3 regions of the Nonomuraea salmonea genome follow, and region 1 is predicted to be linked to each of the others. Evidence: riboswitches for the same ligand, from Rfam matches in the RefSeq annotation. Region 1 holds a riboswitch; each other region holds the start of a gene.
What was found. A riboswitch is a leader RNA that binds a small molecule or an ion and turns the genes downstream of it on or off. The one in region 1 is predicted to bind cyclic di-AMP.
Positions count from the first base shown of each region.

Region 2: another riboswitch for cyclic di-AMP. It lies ahead of ACFFR3_RS27990 (C40 family peptidase); the one in region 1 lies ahead of ACFFR3_RS29785 (glycoside hydrolase family 25 protein).
Region 3: another riboswitch for cyclic di-AMP. It lies ahead of ACFFR3_RS12970 (CHAP domain-containing protein); the one in region 1 lies ahead of ACFFR3_RS29785 (glycoside hydrolase family 25 protein).

Region 1 is NZ_JBHMCF010000036.1:23,651-30,033, forward strand. Features, by position in the region: gene ACFFR3_RS29765 (NAD-dependent epimerase/dehydratase family protein) at 1-81, opposite strand, end outside; gene ACFFR3_RS29770 (GNAT family N-acetyltransferase) at 193-753, opposite strand; gene ACFFR3_RS29775 (hypothetical protein) at 850-1,152, opposite strand; gene mqo (malate dehydrogenase (quinone)) at 1,332-2,774, shown strand; cyclic di-AMP (ydaO/yuaA leader) riboswitch at 2,965-3,106, shown strand; gene ACFFR3_RS29785 (glycoside hydrolase family 25 protein) at 3,119-3,847, shown strand; gene ACFFR3_RS29790 (SDR family oxidoreductase) at 3,861-4,604, opposite strand; gene ACFFR3_RS29795 (sensor histidine kinase) at 4,756-5,541, shown strand; gene ACFFR3_RS29800 (SDR family NAD(P)-dependent oxidoreductase) at 5,573-6,328, shown strand.
Region 2 is NZ_JBHMCF010000034.1:52,610-58,992, reverse strand. Features, by position in the region: gene ACFFR3_RS28005 (aldo/keto reductase) at 35-1,018, shown strand; gene ACFFR3_RS28000 (branched-chain amino acid aminotransferase) at 1,076-2,173, opposite strand; gene ACFFR3_RS27995 (3-isopropylmalate dehydrogenase) at 2,418-3,464, opposite strand; cyclic di-AMP (ydaO/yuaA leader) riboswitch at 3,564-3,705, shown strand; gene ACFFR3_RS27990 (C40 family peptidase) at 3,757-4,386, shown strand; gene serA (phosphoglycerate dehydrogenase) at 4,879-6,383, opposite strand, start outside.
Region 3 is NZ_JBHMCF010000011.1:565,147-571,529, forward strand. Features, by position in the region: gene ACFFR3_RS12960 (aldo/keto reductase) at 1-805, shown strand, start outside; gene ACFFR3_RS12965 (Gfo/Idh/MocA family protein) at 888-1,841, shown strand; cyclic di-AMP (ydaO/yuaA leader) riboswitch at 1,959-2,095, shown strand; gene ACFFR3_RS12970 (CHAP domain-containing protein) at 2,108-2,806, shown strand; gene ACFFR3_RS12975 (ATP-binding cassette domain-containing protein) at 2,870-4,621, opposite strand; gene ACFFR3_RS12980 (ATP-binding cassette domain-containing protein) at 4,618-6,333, opposite strand.

The DNA of each region.
Region 1 (6,383 bases):
GACGGTGTGACCTGCGGAGATGAGGTGCTCGGTGAGCACACCGCCGAAGTAGCCGCTGGCGCCGGTGATGAAGATGCGCATGGTCGCTTTCCTTTCACGGACAGCAGGAAGAGACGGACTCGGGCAGGCGTGCGCCTTCCGTCCTCTCTCTGAACCGTAGCAGAAAGCGGATTGACTATCCGAATCGAAGGGCTATCCGTTTTCTCGCGCCTTGCGCCACTCCGGCGCCAGCACCGACCAGATCTCCACGTCCAGCCGCTCGCCGCGATGCTTGTAGCTCTCCCTCAGCACGCCCTCCTTGGTCATCCCGAGCCGCCTGGCCACGGCGATGCTGGCCGCGTTGCCCGAGGCGACGACCCACTCCACGCGGTGGATGCCGCGCTCGTCCACGGCCCAGTCGATGAGGATCCCGGCCGCCCTGGTCACCAGCCCCTTGCCGGCCGCCGCGGGCTCCAGCCAGCAGCCCACCTCGGCCTCGCCCTGCTCGACGTTCATCGTGCGCAGCATGACTCCGCCGGACAGCGTGCCGTCCAGCCAGATGCCGTGGATCCGCGCGGTGTCGGCGGCGGTCGCGTCGGCGTAGCGCTGCAGGAACGCGCGGCTCGACGGCAGGTCGGTCACCACGTCGGCCAGCCCCACGAAGCGCCCGATGAACTCTCGCCCCCTGTCGATGTGGGCCAGGAACTCCTCCGCCCGCCAGGGCTCCAGGGGGCGCAGCTCGGCGCCGTTCACTCCCAGGGACTTCGCGTACATACGCCCACCTCCACGATGGTTCAACCGGTAATGCGTGGAGTGTCCCATTGATGCGCCGGGAGGCGGACGCCTCCCGGGGCGCTGTCAGTCGCCGGCTCAGTCGTCAGCGCGGTGGTCGCGCAGCTCGCGCCGGGCCGCACGCCGCTCGCGGCGGCGCGCCTCACGGCAGTAGCCGGTCCACTCCCGGCCTCCGCTGAGGGCGCCTTCACCGAACAGGAACGTGTCGGTGGCCTGCCAGTAGCAGCCGCTCATGCGCCGGTTGAGCGACGCGCTCTCGCGGTCGACGCGGCCGGGAAGGGTGCAGACGCCGTCGCGGTGGTCGTGAACGGGCCGGCAGTGCACCATCGGCGCCTCGGCCATCTTCACCCACCAGGGACGGGTCTTGTCGGTCTTGCTCATACGGTCACCTCTCGGCTCCGTGACGCCCCCGGATGGGGCCGTCGCTAGACCGGGTGCATCGTGATCACCTCCTGTGCCGTACGGGCGCTGGAAGATCCACGCTACTCCGGATCCCGCACGCCGCGCGGCCGCTGTTATACAAGTAGCGAACATGTCATATGAGTTGGAGGTGAGCCGGGATGGGCTACGACGTGGTCCTGGTCGGCGGTGGCATCATGAGCGCCACCCTGGGCGTGCTGCTGCGCCGCGTGCAGCCGGACTGGTCGGTGCTCGTCCTGGAGCGGCTCGACGGCCCCGGCCTGGAGAGCTCGTCGGCCTGGAACAACGCCGGCACCGGGCACGCGGGACTGTGCGAGTTCAACTACACACCGCTCACCGGCGACGGCTCGATCGACGTGGGCGGGGCCATCGCGATCAACGAGCAGTTCCAGCTCTCCCGGCAGCTGTGGGCGAGCCTGGTCGAGGAGGGCACGCTGGGCGATCCTGCGGGGTTCATCCGGCCGGTGCCACACCTCTCCTTCGCCCGGGGCGCGGCCGGGGTCGAGCACCTGCGGCTGCGGCATGCGGCGCTGCGCGATCATCCGCTGTTCGAAGGGCTCGAATTCATCCGCGACCGGGCGGTGATGGCGGAGCTGCTGCCGCTCATGTTCGCCGGTCGGCCCGCCGGTGAGCAGGTGGCGCTGTGCCGTTCTCGCGGCGGCACCGACGTCGACTACGGCGTGCTGACCCGGCGGCTGTTCGCCGCGCTCGAACGTGACGGCGTCGAGGTGCGGACCGGGCACGAGGTGCGCGGGCTCTCCCGTGACCGCAGGTCGTGGCGGTTGCGCGTGTGCGACCTGGCGGGTGCCCGCGACTACGGGGTGCGCGGGTCGTTCGTGTTCCTGGGGGCGGGCGGGGGTACGCTGCCGCTGCTGCAGAGCGCCGGGGTGGCGGAGACGCGGGCGTACGGGGGGTTTCCGATCAGCGGGCGGTTCCTGCGTACGGACCGGGCCGAACTGGTGGCCGGGCACCGCGCCAAGGTCTACAGCCACGCCGAGCCGGGCGCGCCCGCCCTGTCGGTGCCGCATCTCGACACCCGGGTCGTGGACGGGCGGACGTACCTGATGTTCGGGCCCTTCGCCGCGTTCTCGCCGCGCTTCCTCAAACGCGGCAGGCTCACCGACCTGCCGGGATCCGTCACGCCCGGCAACGTCATGACGCTGCTCGGCGCCGCCCGCGCCGAGCCGGCCCTGCTGCGCTACCTGGTCGAGCAGCTCGTGCAGACGCGCGGCGACCGGCTGCGGGCGCTGCGCAGGTTCGTCCCCGAGGCGCGGGCGGAGGACTGGGAGCCGATCACCGCGGGCCAGCGGGTGCAGGTGGTCAAGCCGGTGAACGGGCGCGGGTCGATCGCCGGGTTCGGCACCGAGGTGGTGACGTCGGCCCACGGCGGGCTCGCCGCCCTGCTCGGGGCCTCACCCGGGGCGTCGGCGTCCGTGGCGATCATGCTGGACGTGCTCGGACGTGCCTTCCCCGGCCGGGTGGACGGCTGGCGGCCGGCGTTGCGCGAGCTCGTGCCGTCGTACGGCGCCGCGCCGCCGCCGGAGACCCTCTCGAGGACGGCCAGCACGCTCCGTCTGGAGTGAGTGCCGGAAAACTTTACCCATTTCCGAATCCGCGACGTACACGGGGATTTCGAACCGCTTACCAGGCCAGCGGAGTGAAAGTCCCTTTGGAGTACTTGCAGATACTTTTGCGAATTATGTACTTTTTGCGGGTCGAGGGACCACCGCAGCGCGTGACCTCGCATCTTTGACCGGACCGTACGCCGCCTCCGGCGTACGGCCGCCGAATCCGCGTCCCGCGGAACCGGGGACCCACTTTCCGGGGTGAATCGGACGCCCGCTCATGCGCGTCCGTAGGGCACTTCCAGTCCCGAACCCGTCAGCTAACCCGGTAGGCGGCATGGAAGCAAGGAGTCAACATCCGCATGGCCAAGCTTGCCGAGAACCGCAAGCGCCTCGGACTGGCGCTCGGCGGAGCCGTACTCGCCGCCGTCACCGCCGTCACCGGCACCGCACACGCCTCCACCACCGACCAGGTCGCCCCGCACGAGGCGGCCCAGCACAGCTCCGCCCTGACCTACGGCCTGGACATCTCCCACTACGAGCCGCTGTACGACTGGAGCTCCAGCTCGGCGCAGTTCGGCATCATCAAGGCCACCGAGGGGACCGACTTCGTCGACTCCTCCTTCGCCAGGCACTGGCGGGAGCTCGGCGAGAAGGGCATCGTGCGCGGCGCCTACCACTACGGCCACCCCGCCGACGACCCCATCGCCGACGCCAACCACTTCCTGGCCGCGGTGAACGCCCAGCCCGCCAAGGCCGGTGACCTGCTGGTCCTCGACCTGGAGACGACCGACGGCAAGTCCGTCGCCGAGGTCAACACCTGGGCCAAGGCGTGGCTGTCGTACGTGGAGAACCAGACCGGCACCAAGCCGCTCTTCTACAGCGGCTGGAACTTCGCCGACACCTACGGCCACGGCCTGGCGCAGTACCCGCTCTGGGTCGCCCACTACAGCCGGGCCAAGGGCGCGATCACGCCGCCGGCCGACTGGAAGTCGTGGGCGATCCACCAGTACACGGACGTCCCCATCGACCAGAACGTCTCGGCTCTGACGCCCGACCAGCTCCGCGCCCTGGGCCGCCAGTCCGTCTGACGTCTCGGGCGTGCTACCGGGCGGCGGCCCAGTCGCCGTAGCGAGCCTCGCCGAGCCGCGCCTCCCCCAGCGGCACGAGCGAGTGCTCGCCGAGCTCGCTCCCGAAGTAACGCGCGTGCGGGTCGGTGACCACCTCACGGGGGTCACCGAGCCCCGCCAGCGCCTGCCGGACGAACTCGTCCATCCTGACCCGTTCCGGCCCGGCGACCTCCAGCCGGCCGTTGAGCGGCGTACCCTCCGCGACCTCGCACAGCGCCGCCGCCACGTCGTCCCCGGCGATCGGCTGGAACAGCACCGGCGCGATGCGCACCACTCCCCCGTCGGCGGCCTCGTCCGCGATGCCCTTCACGAACTCGAAGAACTGGGTCGCGTGCACCAGCGAGTACGGGATCCCCGACTTCTCGATCAGCCGCTCCTGCGCGACCTTCGCCCGGAAATATCCGTTATCCGGCATGCGTTCGGTGCCCACGATGGACAACGCGACATGGTGCCCGACCCCCGCCTCAGACTCGGCGGCCAGCAGGTTGCCGGTGGAGGTCTCGAAGAACTCCAGGACGGCGGCCGGTTCGAACGACGGCGCGTTCGACACGTCGACCACCACCTGCGCCCCCTCCAGCGCTTCGGCGAGACCCTCGCCGGTGAGCGTGTTCACCCCGGTGCGCGGCGAGGCCGCCACCGCCTCGTGGCCGTCGCGCGACAGCCTGGTCACCAGCTTCGATCCGATCAGGCCGGTCCCGCCGACCACCACGACCTTCATGACACGCCTCCCCCTCGATCCACCGCATCCTCCCCCCGCCGTCTCCCCCTAAGCCCTCGGGTCGGTAAAGCCGCCCCCTTTCGGTCACAGACCGGAGGGCTGCGCTGTCCTAGCTGGTGACAGGCTCGCTCAGCGCCTGGGGAGGAACCCGATGAGACACGACCACGCCGCCCTGCTCGCGGCCGTCCCGAACCCGTGCCTGGTCATGGCAGGGGACATGACGATCGTGGCGGCCAACCAGCCCTGCCTCGACGCCTGCGGGCGCGAGCAGGACGAGCTGATGGGCATGCCCGTGCTCATCCCGCGCGCCGACGAGCTGCACGAACGGGCCAATGCGGTGCGGCGCTTCACCGCCGACGCCTCCCACGAGGTCCGTACGCCGCTGGCCGCGCTGCGCGTCCAGGTGGAGGCGGCGCGGCGGCACCCGGACGACATCGACGTGACCGACCTGCTCGACCACGTCAGCGACGACCTGGACCGGCTGGAAAACGTCACCACCGACCTGCTCCTGCTGTCCAGGCTCGAAGCCGGTCTCGACGACCGCGAACTGACCGACGTGAACCTGACCGCCCTGGTGGAGTCGGCGTCGGCCGATGTCGGCGACGTGCGGCTCCGCCTGGACCCGACCGTCCTCACGCGCGCCTCCTCCACCTACCTGACCCGCCTCCTGGCCATCCTCCTCGGCGCCACCCGCCACCCGGCGACCGTCACCCTGGACCGCACGGCCGACTACGCGGAACTCCGCCTGACCAGCGACGACCCCTCGGAAACGAGCGACGAGCCGGTCGGCGACCAGGGAGGCTCCGGACTCTGCCTGGCCATCGCCCGCGCCATCACCACCGCCCACCACGGCAGCCTGCACGTCGAGACCCACGGCGCCCACGTCACGCTGCGCCTCCCCCTCCGTGCGGGCCCACGAACCCACCCCAGCATCTGACCGCACCGAACAGAGCAAGGAAGTTCAGCACGTGACCAGTCGTCATCTCGAGAACACCGTCGCGATCGTCACCGGCGCCGGCTCCGGCATCGGCCGGGCCACCGCGATCACCCTGGCCAAGGCGGGCGCGCACGTACTCGCCGTCGGCCGCCGCCCGGCCCCTCTGGAGGAGACCGCCACCCACCACCCCGGCATCGCCGTCCATTCCGCCGACATCACCGCGGACGGCGCCCCGCAGGCCGTGGTGAAGGCCGCCACGGACCGCTGGGGCCACCTCGACGTCCTGGTCAACAACGCCGGCGGCACAGCCATGATGCCGCTGGCGGAGACGGACGCGACGCGCATCGCCAGCCTCCTGGCCCTGAACGTCACCGCCCCGAGCCTCCTGGCCCACGCCGCCCTGCCCTACCTGCGCAGGACCCGCGGCACGATCATCAACATCTCCAGCACGTACGGCCACCGCCCCCTGCCCGGCGCCGCCCACTACGCCGCCTCGAAGGCCGCCATCGAACAGCTGACGAGAAGCTGGGCCCTGGAACTGGCCGCCGACGGCATCCGCGTCAACGCCGTCGCACCGGGCCCCACGGAGAGCGAGGCCCTGACCGCCGCCGGCCTCCCGGAGGAGACCGTCACCCAGATCAAGCAGGACGAGGCCGCCAGCATCCCCCTGGGCCGCCGCGGCGTCCCGGAGGAGGTGGCCACCTGGATCCTCCACCTCGCCGACCCCACCACAACCTGGCTCACCGGCCAGATCCTCGCCGTGGACGGCGGCCTGAACCTCACCTGACCGGCCGAACCGACGAGCAGCCGACGCCCTTCACGGGCGCCGGCTGCTGAGGCGG
Region 2 (6,383 bases), on a different contig from region 1:
AGGTTCGTCTGCGGGGGATGAAGGGGGATCAGCCATGCGATACGTGACACTGGGTCGCGAGGGCCCGACGGTCTCGGCCCTGGGGTTCGGCGCGATGACGCTGGCGCCCAGGGTGTACGGCGACGTGAGCGAACCGGAGGCGACGCAGGCGCTCCTGGCGGCGCTGGACGCGGGCGTCACGTTCGTCGACACCGCCGACATCTACGGCGCCGGGCACAGCGAGACCCTGATCGGGCGGGTGCTGCGGGGCCACAGGGACGAGGTGGTGCTGGCCACGAAGTTCGGCGGGAACTCCGACGATCAGGGCAGGCTGGTGCCGGGCATGGGCCGGCCCGAGTACGTCCGCAGGGCTCTGGAGGCCAGCCTCGACCGCCTGCGTACGGACCGGGTGGACCTCTACTACCTGCACAGGCTCGACCCCACGACGCCCGTCGAGGAGACGATGGGCGCGCTGGCCGAGCTGGTCCAGGCCGGGGACATCCGGTATGTCGGCCTGTCGGAGGTGTCGGCGGCGACGCTGCGGCGGGCCTGCGCGGTCCACCCGGTGACCGCCCTGCAGACCGAGTACTCGCTGTTCCACCGCTACCCCGAGCAGGACGTGCGCCCGGCCTGCGACGAGCTGGGCGTCGGGTTCGTGGCCTACAGCCCGCTCGGGCGCGGCCTGCTCGGCGGCACGATCAGGGGCAGGGGGTCGCTGGAGGAGGGCGACTGGCGCCGGGGCAACCCGCGCTTTCAGGAGGGCAACCTGGACCGCAACGTGGAGCTGGCCGACGCCGTGGCGGGCCTGGCCGGCGAGGTGGGGCTGCCGGTGGCGCAGCTCGCGCTGGCCTGGCTCGTGCACCGCGGCGCCGTGCCGATCCCGGGGACGCGCCGGGCCGAGAACGCGCGGGCCAACGCCGCGGCCGCCGACGTCACCCTCGACGAGGAGACGGTACGGCGGCTCGAGGCGCTGGTGCCGCCCGGCGCGGTGGCCGGCGAGCGCGGCAACGCCGCCTACCTGGCCAACCTCGACACCTGAGCGGGCACGGGGGCCGGGGCGGGCTCAGGCGGCCCCGCGCCCCCTGGGATGCGGGCGTCAGGCGATCTTGTGGACCCAGTTGTGGGTGTCGGGGCGGGCGCCGTACTGGATGCCGACCAGTTCCTCGCGCACCCGCATGGTGATCGGGCCGGGCGTGCCGTCGCCGATCGTCCATGAGCGGTCGGCGCCCTTGACCGTGCCGACCGGCGTCACCACGGCCGCGGTGCCGCACGCGAACACCTCGGTCAGCTCGCCGCTCTCGCAGCCGGCCTGCCACTCCTCCACGCTGACCAGCCGCTCCTCGGTCTCCAGGCCGAGGTCGCCGGCCAGCTCCAGGATCGAGTCGCGGGTGATGCCGGGCAGCAGCGTGCCGGTGAGCGCGGGGGTGACGAGCTTGCCGCCGATGACGAAGAACAGGTTCATCCCGCCCATCTCCTCGACGTAGCGGTGCTCGTGCGCGTCGAGCCAGACGACCTGGTCGCAGCCGTTCTCGACGGCCTGCCGCTGCGCGACGAAGGCCGCGGCGTAGTTGCCGCCGCACTTGGCGAACCCGGTGCCGCCGGGCGCGGCCCGCGTGTACTCGGTGGACAGCCAGACGGAGACGGGCTTGATGCCGCCGGTGAAGTAGGAGGCCGCCGGGGAGGCGATCACCATGTACCGGTACGTCTTCGACGGGTAGTTGACCCCGAGCGCCGGCTGCGTGGCGATCATGAAGGGCCGCAGGTAGAGGCTGTGCCCCTCGGCGGTGGGCACCCACTCCTTGTCGGTGTTGACGAGCAGGTCCAGCGACTCGACGAACGTCTCCTCGGGCAGCTCGGGCATCGCCATGCGCTGGGCCGAGCGGTTGAAGCGGGTGGCGTTGGCGTACGGGCGGAACATCACGATCGAGCCGTTGGCCTGCCGGTACGCCTTCAGCCCCTCGAACAGCTCCTGGGCGTAGTGGAAGACCGCGGTGGCCGGGTCGAGGACGAGCGGCCCGTACGCCTCGAGGCGCGCGTCGTGCCAGCCCTTACCCTCGGTGAAGTCGATCGAGACCATGTGGTCGGTGAAGACCTGCCCCCACCCCGGGTTCGCCAGTACCTGCTCCCGCTCGGCCGCGGTGCGAGCATGGTCGGAGAGCTGCACGTCGAAGCTGAGCTTCTGAGCGATGGTCATGACGTCGGTCCTTCTCTCTGCGATCTACCGAAACCTACCGGAAGCTGCCCGCTGTCTGCGGTTTCTGCGACGGCCGCGAGAGGCGGCCGCGCCGGGAGGCAGTCCGTACTTCCTATTGTCTCGCTATATGGGATGGCAAGGGGTCAATGGGGGATATAGCCCCCATTTCTCCGTACAGGGACACGAAAAAGCGCCCGGCAGTCCCCTCAGGGCCGCCGGGCGCTCGTGATCGGGCTAGGCGGTCCTAGCCGGATACTCGCGCGGTGATGTCGTCGCCGATCTGCTGCGTGCCGCGCGGGGCGGAGCCCGCGACGCGCGCCGCGATGTCGTCGGCGACGGCCTGCTCCACCCTGGCCGCCTCGGCGCTCAGGCCGAGGTGGTCGAGAAGCATGGCGACGGAGAGGATGGTCGCGGTCGGGTCGGCCTTGCCCTGGCCCGCGATGTCGGGCGCGCTGCCGTGGACCGGCTCGAACATGCTGGGCGCGGCGCCGTCGGGGTTGATGTTGCCGCTGGCGGCCAGGCCGATGCCGCCCGCGATGGCGGCGCCGAGGTCGGTGATGATGTCGCCGAAGAGGTTGTCGGTGACCACCACGTCGAAGCGCTCGGGCTGGGTGACGAAGAACATCGAGGCCGCGTCGATGTGGGAGTAGTCGACGGCGATCTCGGGGTAGTCGGCGGCGACCCGGTTGACGGTGCGCTGCCACAGGTCGCCCGCGAAGGTGAGGACGTTCGTCTTGTGGACGAGCGTGAGCTTCTTGCGCGGGCGCGACTGAGCTTTCTCGAAGGCGTAGCGGACCACGCGCTCGACGCCGTGTGCGGTGTTGAGCGACTCCTGCGTGGCGATCTCGTGCGGGGTGCCGCGCCGCATGGCGCCGCCGGTGCCGGCGTAGAGGCCCTCGGTGCCCTCGCGGACGACGATCATGTCGATCTTCTCGGGCGGGGTGTCGGCCAGCGGGGTGCGCACGCCGGGGAACAGCTTGACCGGGCGCAGGTTGACGTAGTGGTCGAACTCGAACCGCAGCCGCAGCAGCAGGTCGCGCTCCAGGACGCCGGGCGGCACGCTGGGGTCTCCGACGGCGCCGAGCAGGATGGCGTCGTAGCCGCGCAGCTCGTGGAGCACCGAGTCGGGCAACGTCTCGCCGGTGCGGTGATAGCGCGCGGCGCCCAGGTCGTAGTGGGTGGGCTCGATCTTGGTGCCCACGGCATCCAGGACCTTGAGCCCTTCTGCGACGACCTCGGTGCCGATGCCGTCACCGGGGATGACAGCCAGGCGGATGTTACGCGACTCCATGGGCGGTACCTTACCGGCTCGTCTCGACTGACGAACACATCATCTCATTTTCCGGACGTCCGATTTTGCATGTATTGCGACCTTTTGACCGATTCGTTAGAGTCCGTCAGGCCTAATCCACGCAGCAGGTGCGTGGAGCCGGGGACCCACCTCTCCCCCAGGGGCGAATCGGCTTCGCCGTAGGGCTGTCTTCCAGGCCCGAGCCCGTCAGCTAACCCGGCCGGCCGCATGGAAGGACAGACCCCTGTCTCGCATTGCCATCGCCCTGGCGGGTGTCGCCGCCGGGCTCATCGTGTGCCCCCCTCCGGCCTCCGCCGCGCCGACGCCCGCCGGCCCCGGTGAAAGCCGTCACTCCCCCGACACGAACTCCGACCCCGACACGAAATCCGGCCCCGGCACGAAATCCGGCTCCGGTACGAACGCGGCCGGCTCGATCACTCTGACCGGCCCCGAGGTCAAGCGCATCCAGCAGCAGCGCGCGCCCAAGCCGGCCTGGAAGACCGCCCTCAGGTTCGCGATGCACCAGCGCGGCATCCCGTACGTGTGGGGCGGCACGAGCCGCAGCGGGTACGACTGCTCCGGGCTCATGCTCAGGGCGTACCAGAAGGCGGGGATCCACCTGCCGCGCACCGCCGCCGAGCAGTACAACGCGTTCTCCCGGAAAATCAGCTGGAACCATCTCAAGCCCGGTGACCTGGTCTTCTTCAGCGGACTCGGTCACGTGGGCATGATCTCCAAGCCCGGCTACATGGTGCACGCGCCGCACTCGGGCGACGTGGTGAAGGAGGAGAAGCTCTCCGACTGGCGCCGGCAGGCGTTCGTCGGAGCGGTCAGGCCCGACCGCGAGGGCGTCCGTCAGTGGCGCGAGCTGCAGAAACGGCGCGATGACCCCGCCCCGTCGATGCTGACCGCGACCCTCTGACCTTGCACCACCCGGACGAGCGGCCCCGTGCGAACGAGCGCGGGGCCGTTCTGGGCTCACCTGCTTTGGGGGGCTCCGCCGTTGTCACGCCGGTCGAGGGCCATCTGGACGGCCTCGGCCGCCTCGTCCTCTTGGTCCTCGGCACGGTTGTAGGCATACATCTCGTACATGTGGCTCATCTCGCTTCGCGGACGTGTTCCTGAGAAAGGGGGGAAGCCGGACTCCGGTCGCGAGCCCGACCGGGCCTGAATCTCGTGGTCCGGGTCACGGACCGGACGAAGGGACTTGACGGCCGACGCATACGCCGCGCACCGCGGCGGGTCGTCGACCTGCCCTAACAGGCCCCGCCGCGGCAGGTAATGAGTACGAGAACCTGGCGCATCACCGGCTACAGTACCCGAGGACAGTGCTTGGATGTCCTACTATCTCGCATCCTGAGACGCAAAAGGGCCGCCACCCGAAACGGGTGACGGCCCTGCGCAGGTCAGAGGGTCAGTCCTCCAGGTCGACCGAGCGGCCGCTCTCGGCGCCGATCTCGGCGCCGATCTGCTCGACCACCTCGGCCGGGATCGCCGAGTCGACGGTCAGCGCGATGAGCGCCTTGCCGCCCTTGACGTCACGGGCCACCTGCATCGAGGCGATGTTGATGCCGTGCTCGCCGAGCAGCCGGCCGACCACGCCGACGACGCCGGGGCGGTCGGTGTAGGTGTAGAAGCACAGGTGGGCCGTCGGCTCGATCTCCATCTCGAAGCCGTTGACCTCGACGATCTTGGTGATCTGGCGCGGCCCGGACAGCGTGCCCGACACCGAGACCGTGCGGCCGTCGGCCAGCACGCCGCGCACGGTCACCAGGTTGCGCCAGTCGGGGCTCTCGGAGCTGGTGACCAGCTCGACCGCGATGCCGCGGTCCTTGGCCAGCAGCGGCGCGTTGACGTAGGTGACCTGCTCCTCGACCACGTCGGCGAAGACGCCCTTGAGCGCGGCCAGCTCGATCACCCGCACGTCCTGGGCGGCGATCTCGCCGCGCACCTCGACGTCGAGCTTGGTGGCCACCTCGCCGGCCAGCGCGGTGAAGACCCGGCCCAGCTTCTCGGCCAGCGGCAGGCCCGGCTTGACGTCCTCGGCCACGGCGCCGCCCTGGACGTTGACCGCGTCGGGCACGAACTCGCCCGCGAGGGCCAGCTTCACGCTGCGCGCGACCTGGGTGCCGGCCTTCTCCTGGGCCTCGTGGGTGGAGGCGCCGAGGTGGGGCGTGACGACGACCTGGTCGAGCTCGAACAGCGGGCTGTCGGTGCACGGCTCCTTGGCGAAGACGTCCAGGCCGGCTCCCGCGACCCGGCCCTCCTTGATCGCCGCGTAGAGGGCGCCCTCGTCGACGATGCCGCCGCGCGCGACGTTGACGATCCGCACGTTGGGCTTGACCTGGTGCAGCTCGCGGTCGCCGATGAGCCCGACCGTCTCCTTGGACTTGGGCAGGTGGACGGTGATGAAGTCGGCCTGCTTGAGCACCTCGTCGAGGCTGACCAGCCGGACGCCCATCTGCGCGGCGCGGGCCGGCGGCAGGTAGGGGTCGTAGGCGATCAGCTCGACCCCGAACGGCGCCAGCCGCTGGGCCACGAGCTGGCCGATCTTGCCGAGGCCGAGGATGCCGACGACCTTCTCGTCGAGCTCGACACCGGTGTACTTCGAGCGCTTCCACTCACCGTTCTTCAGCGCGGCGTGGGCCTGGGCCGTGTTGCGCGCGCTGGCCAGGATGAGCGCGATGGTCTGCTCGGCGGCGCTGGTGATGTTGGAGGTCGGAGCGTTGACGACCATGACGCCGGCCTTGGTGGCCGCCTCGACGTCGACGTTGTCGAGGCCGACCCCCGCGCGGGCGACCACCCGCAGCTTGGGCGCGGCGGCGATGGCCTCGGCGTCGACCTGCGTGGCGGAGCGGACGATGAGCGCGTCAACGTCGGCGAGGGCGGGCAGCAGCTGGGAACGGTCGGCGCCGTCGG
Region 3 (6,383 bases), on a different contig from region 1:
CATGCTCAACACGGACGGCGTGCAGATCCCGCAGCTCGGTTATGGCGTCTGGCAGGTACCTGCCGAGGAGGCCGAGCAGGCGGTCACGACCGCGTTCAAGGCCGGCTACCGGCACATCGACACGGCCGCCGCCTACGGCAACGAGGAGGGCGTGGGCCGCGCGGTGCGCAACAGCGGGCTGCCGAGGGAGAAGGTGTTCGTCACGACCAAGCTGGCCAACGGCGAGCACGCCCGCGCCGAGGCCGCCTTCGACGAGTCGCTGGCCCGGCTCGGCCTCGACTACGTCGACCTCTATCTCATCCACTGGCCGATGCCGGGGCAGGACAAGTACCTGCAGGCGTGGAGGGCCATGGAGAAGATCTACCGGGACGGCCGGGCCAAGGCCATCGGCGTCTCGAACTTCACCGTCGAGACGCTCACCAGGCTCATGGACGAGGCCGACATCGTCCCCGCCATCAACCAGATCGAGCTCCACCCCTACTTCCAGCAGCGGCAGATGCGCGAGTTCCACGAGGCCAACGGCATCCTCACCGAGGCGTGGAGCCCGCTGGGGCAGGGCAGGGGGCTGCTCGACGACCCGGCGCTGCGGGTGCTGGCCGACAAGCACTGCAAGACGCCGGCGCAGATCGTGCTGCGCTGGCACCTGCAGCTCGGGAACGTGGTGATCCCGAAGTCGGTGACGCCGGCGCGGATCGCCGAGAACATCGACGTCTTCGACTTCATCCTGGACGCCGAGGACCTGGCGGCCATCGGGGCGCTCAGCCGGGGGCAGCGGCTCGGGCCCGACCCGGACTCGTTCGAGTGACGGATGTGACAAAACGACATTCCTGATATTTCCGGCACCACCGACATAAGCCCATATTTGCCTTCCGTATACGATCGCCGGCGTGCGAGATTTCACTTGGGGAATAGCCGCCACCGGCGGCATCGCCCGTACCGTGGGTGCGGCGATCGTGGCGGAGCCCGGCATGCGGGTGGCCGCCGTGGGAAGCAGGAACCTGGCCAGGGCGCAGACCCTGGCGTCGGATTTGGGCGCCGAGTCGGCGTACGGGTCCTATGAGGAGCTGTGCGCCGACCCGGCGGTGGACGCGATCTACGTCGCCACCCCGCACGCCCAGCACCTGCAGGTCGCCGCCGCCGCCATCGCGGCGGGCAAGGCGGTGCTGTGCGAGAAGCCGCTGGCCGCGACCGTGGACGACGCGGAGAAGATGGTGCGGCTGGCCCGTGAGGCCGGGGTCTTCCTGATGGAGGCCATGTGGATGCGGTTCAACCCGCTCATCAGGCGCATCAAGGAGGATCCCCGCTTCGGGGAGATCCGGTCGGTCCAGGCGAGCTTCGGCTTCGCCCATCCGTACGACCCGGCGCACCGCCTGTGGGCTCCGGAGCTGGGCGGCGGCGCGCTGCTCGACCTCGGGATCTACCCGTTCGGGCTGGCCCAGCTCATCCTGGGCATGCCCACCGGCCTGCACGTCACCGGCTCCCTGGCCCCGAACGGCGTTGACGCGGAGGCGGCCGGCGTCTTGCGTTACCCCGGCGGGCGGCACGCTCTCGTGGCCACCTCATTGCTCGGGAATTACCCGAACGGGGCCAGTGTTGTAGGTACCCAGATGCGGGCGGACATCCAGGCACCGTTCTGGGCACCGCAGCGGATCGTCCTCTCCGGGCCGGCGATGGAGCCGGAAGAGCACGTGCTCGACCCGGCCGACAACGGTTACGCCGGAGAGCTCCGCGAAGTCCGCGCCGCCACGGCCGAAGGCAGGACCGAATCCTCGATCATGCCGCTTGACGAATCCCTTGCCATGATGGGGCTTCTGGCCGAGGCGCGCAGTCAGCTCGGCTGACTTTACTTTTATGGATTTGTAATCCTCTTGCCTCATGTATTACCTTATGGGGCATCTTGAGGCATACGTCCGGTTTGTCCGGCTATGTCAGACCATCGCACGACACATCACAGGATCGTCCTGTGACCGCTGAATCCGCCACGCGCGGAACCGGGGACCCATGTCCTTTGGGGTGAATCGGCACTTCGGTGCCGTAGGGCAGCTTCCACGCCCGAACCCGTCAGCTAACCCGGTAAGCGGCATGGAAGCAAGGAGTAACCCCCTCGATGGCCAAGCATCGTCTTACCGCTGTCTCGAAGAGCACCATCGCCCGCGCCGTCCTCGGCGCCGGCGTCCTGGCCTCGGCCTTCGGCGTCCCCGCCGCGGCCCACGCCGACACCTCCACCGCCGTCGCCGCGGCCACCGCCGCGAAGCACCCGGCCACCGCGCTCGCCGCCCACAAGGCGAGCGAGCGTGACGAAACCAAGATCACCGCCACCGCCGACCAGGTCCTGGCCGTCGCCAGGGCGCAGGTGGGCGTCTCCGAGAACGCCAGCGGCGGCGGGACCAAGTTCCAGCAGTGGTACGCCAACTCCCAGCGTGCCGCCGAAACCGTCGCCCGTGACGGCGGCAGCCGCGCCGCCTACCTGAACGCCGCCTGGTGCTCGATGTTCGTCTCCTGGGTCGGCGAGCAGACCGGCGCCCGCCCGCAGGTCGGCTGGGACGCCTGGACCGTCGCCCACGCCAAGTGGTTCGCCGCCAACCAGCGCTTCGGCCACGAGGCCAAGCCGGGTGCCGTGGTGTTCTTCTCCTGGAAGGGCGGCAAGTCCCTGAGCGACATCCAGCACGTGGGCTTCGTCGTCAAGGACAACCACGACGGCACCATCTCCACCATCGAAGGCAACACCGGCAACGGCAAGGTCGAAGAGCGGGTCCGGCCGAAGTCGCAGGTCGTCGGCTACGGCTACCCCGAGTACGCCGGCTGACCTTCCCTCACGTCCCTCTTCCTGACAGCGGAACGCGCGCCCCTTCCCGGGGGCGCGCGTTCGTCATGTCAGGAGATCGGCGTACGGCCCCGGGATCTGGCTGAGCCGGTCGTGGGTGCCGCACTGCACGATCCGGCCTTCGCCGAGGACGACGATCAGGTCCGCCATCCGCACGGTGGGGAAGCGGTGCGTGATCAGCAACGTGACGGCTCCCGGATGGCCCTTGGCCGCCTCGGCGTAGCGCGCGAAGACCGCGCTCTCGGCCGGTGCGTCCAGCGCGGCGGTCGGCTCGTCCAGCACCAGCAGCAACGGCTCCGTCCGCATCGACCCGCGAGCCAGGGCCAGCCGCTGCCACTGCCCGCCGGAGAGCCGTACACCGTGCTCGAACGTCTCCCCCAGCTCGGTCTCCAGTCCCTGAGGCAGCCCGGCGACCACCTGGCCGGCGTCGGCTCGTTCCAGCGCCCCCGCCACGGCCGCGGGGTCGCGCAGCTTGGGGAGATCCCCCACGCCGACCGTCTCGCCGGCCGTGAGCTCGAAGCGGACGTGATCCTGGAAGACCGCGCCGACCCTGGCCTGCCACGCGTCCTGCGCGAGGTCTCCGAGCGGGCGGCCGTCCACCAGGATCGTGCCACGCGACGGCCGATGCAGCCCGCACAGCAGCTTCACCAGCGTCGTCTTGCCCGACCCGTGCGTGCCGACCAGCGCGACCGTGGCGCCCGCGGGCAGGTGCAGGTCCAGATCGTGGAGCACCTCGCGGGACGTCCCCGGGTAGGTGAAGGAGAGCCCGGCCAGCGTGATGCCGCCGCGCAGCACCGGCGGCGGCGCTGCGGCGCCTCGATCCTGATGGCGGGCGGCCGCGTAGGCGCGGAGCCAGGCGAGGCGGGTGGCGGCGTGCCGGCCTGCGGCGGCCGAGCCGAGGTGGAAGGCGAGGCGGGCGGCCTGGGTGACGAACTGCACACCGACCGTGGCCACCAGCACCACGTCACCCGCCGTGGCCTGACCCCGGCCGGCCAGCCAGGCGGCGTGGGCGAGCGCGGCGACGTATCCCGCGAGGAACGTGGCCGAGCCCGCGAACGTCAGCAGGCCCGCCCGTAGCCGCGCCCTCCCGAGCTCGTCTGACACCGCGTCCCAGTGCCGTCCCGCCATCGCGTCCAGGACCTCTCCCGCGCCGCCGAGCCGCAGGTCCTTGGCCGCCCCTGCGGACGTGGCCGTCTCCGACAGGCTCAGCTCCAGGCGGGCGGTCTCGGCGGTGCTGGACGTGGCGGCGTCGATGCGGGCGGCGGCGCGGCCGCGTACCAGGAGTGAGGGCAGCACGGCGGCGCCCAGCAGGAGCGGGAGCAGCGGGTGCACGGCGGCGAGCAGCACCACGCCGAGCCCGATCTGCAGGGCGTGCTCGGCCACCAGGGCCAGTGCCCACACCGCGAAGTACAGCTCCCTGCTCTCCTCGCGCAGCGTGCGCAGCCTGTCCAGGTACGCGGGCCGCTCCAGATGCTCGATCGTGGGCAGGCTCGCCGTGAGCGCGAGGATCTCCTCCTGCACGGCCAGCCCCATCCGCTCGGCCAGCTCCTGCATCAGCGCCAGCTCGGCCCGGCCCAGCGCCACCCCTGCCGCCAGCGCCGCCCCCGCCGCCACGGCCTGGACGGCGGCCGGCCCGAGCAGGCCCCGCGTGGCGGCGTCGGTCAGTTCCCGCAGGAACACCCCGACCAGGCCGTGACTGACGGCGCCCGCGAGCAGGAACCCGGCGAGTACGACCACCGCGCGCCGATCGATCCGCCACGCCACCCGCACCAAGGCACCCAACGCGACTCCGGTCATGGGGCGCCTCCGGCGGTGAGAGTGGATTGGAGGGTGTACCAGCGGGCGTACCGGCCACCCAGGGCCATCAGGTGGTCGTGGTCGCCCTCCTCCGCGATGACGCCTCCGTCCAGGACCACGATGCGGTCGGCGCGGCGGACGGTGGCGAAGCGGTGGGAGACGAGCACCAGCGTGCGGCCCCTGGTGTGGTCGAGGAGCCGGTCGAAGACGTCGCGTTCGGCGCGGGCGTCGAGGTGGGCGGTGGGCTCGTCCACGATGAGGACGCGGCGTCCCGAGCGCAGGGCGTACACGGCTCGGGCGAGCGCCACCTTCTGCCACTGGCCGCCGGACAGGTCGCGGCCCCCGGTGAAGGCGCGCGACAGGGGCGTGTCGAGGCCGGCGGGGAGCGCGGCCACGAGGTTCAGCGCGTTCACCGCCTCCAGGGCGGCGAGCACGTCGGCATCGGTGCCGTCGCGGGCGGCGTCGCCGAGGCGGACGTTGTCGCGCAGCGGCAGCGGGTAACGCGCGAAGTCCTGGAAGACGACGGCGGCGGGGCCGGTGGTGACGGTGCCGGAGGACGGGGTGTAGAGGCCGGTGAGGAGCTTGACCAGGGTGGTCTTGCCGGCGCCGTTCAGCCCGACGACCGCCAGCCGCTCACCCGGGCGGACGTGCAGGGTCAGGTTCCGCAGGAGCGGGCTCGGGCGGTCGGGGTAGGCGAAGGTGACGCCGTCCAGTGCGAGCGCCTTGTCCCCTTCGTCGGCCGGTTCGTCGCTGGACGGCGGTGTGAGGAGGCGGAGGGTGGCCTGGAAGGGCGTGGTGCCGTGGCTGATCTCGAACATCTGGTGGCTGCCCGCCCCGTACGCGAAGACCAGCAGCGCCGCCAGCACGCACTGCGCCAGCGCCCCCGCCTCGAGCCGCCCTGCGGCGGTGTGCCAGGCGAGGACGGCGAACGCGCCGGAGGCCGAGAGCAGTTGCAGGCCGAGCACCGACGCGTAGCCGCGCACGACGGCCCGCCGCACCAGGGCCTGCGGTGCGAGGTAGGCAAGCATGGCGGCGGCGTAGCGTCCGGTGAAGAACGCCTGCAGCCCGAACACGCGCACCTCCTTGGCCGCGCCGAGCCCGCCCGCGACGTCGGCCAGGTAGTCGGCGCGGCGCCGCAGGAGCGCCTGCGCGGGGCCGCCCGCCAGTGACTCCACTCCCCCGGGCCCGACGAGCATGGCCGCGATGCGCCGGTTCTGGGCGAGGGCGAGCGCGAGGACGGCGGCGGCCGGCCAGCCGATGTGGACGACCAGGACGGCGGCCCCGAGCAGGGCCGAGACGAGCCGGCCCGCCTCGCCGACCACGGCCACCGCCGCCGTGCCGGGGGTGGCGCCCCGGTGGCCGTGCAGGGCGAGCCGCAGGTCACCCTGCACGTGGGCGGTCTCGAGCCGGGCGAGTGGCAGGGCGGCGGCGGCGGCGCGTACCCGGTGACGCAGCACCCCGTCGATCCGCCGCGCCACGGCGGCGCCTGCGGGCTCCAGCAGCGACGTGCAGAGCTCCTGGGCGAGCAGCACGAGCAGCAGGGCGACGAGCGGGCCTGCGCCGCCGTAGGTGACCAGCCGGTCGAGCGGGAACGTGCCGACCGGCCCGAGGACGGCCGCGCCCGTGACGGCCGGCGCGTAGGCCCCGAGGAGCCGCGGCCCGGCCAGGGGCAGCAGCCTAGTTAATCCAATGTTCTCACATCGGTTTGCCACATCCGGGACGGTAACCCGGTTCCGCCCAGCCGGTCAATTGCGGAAAGTTG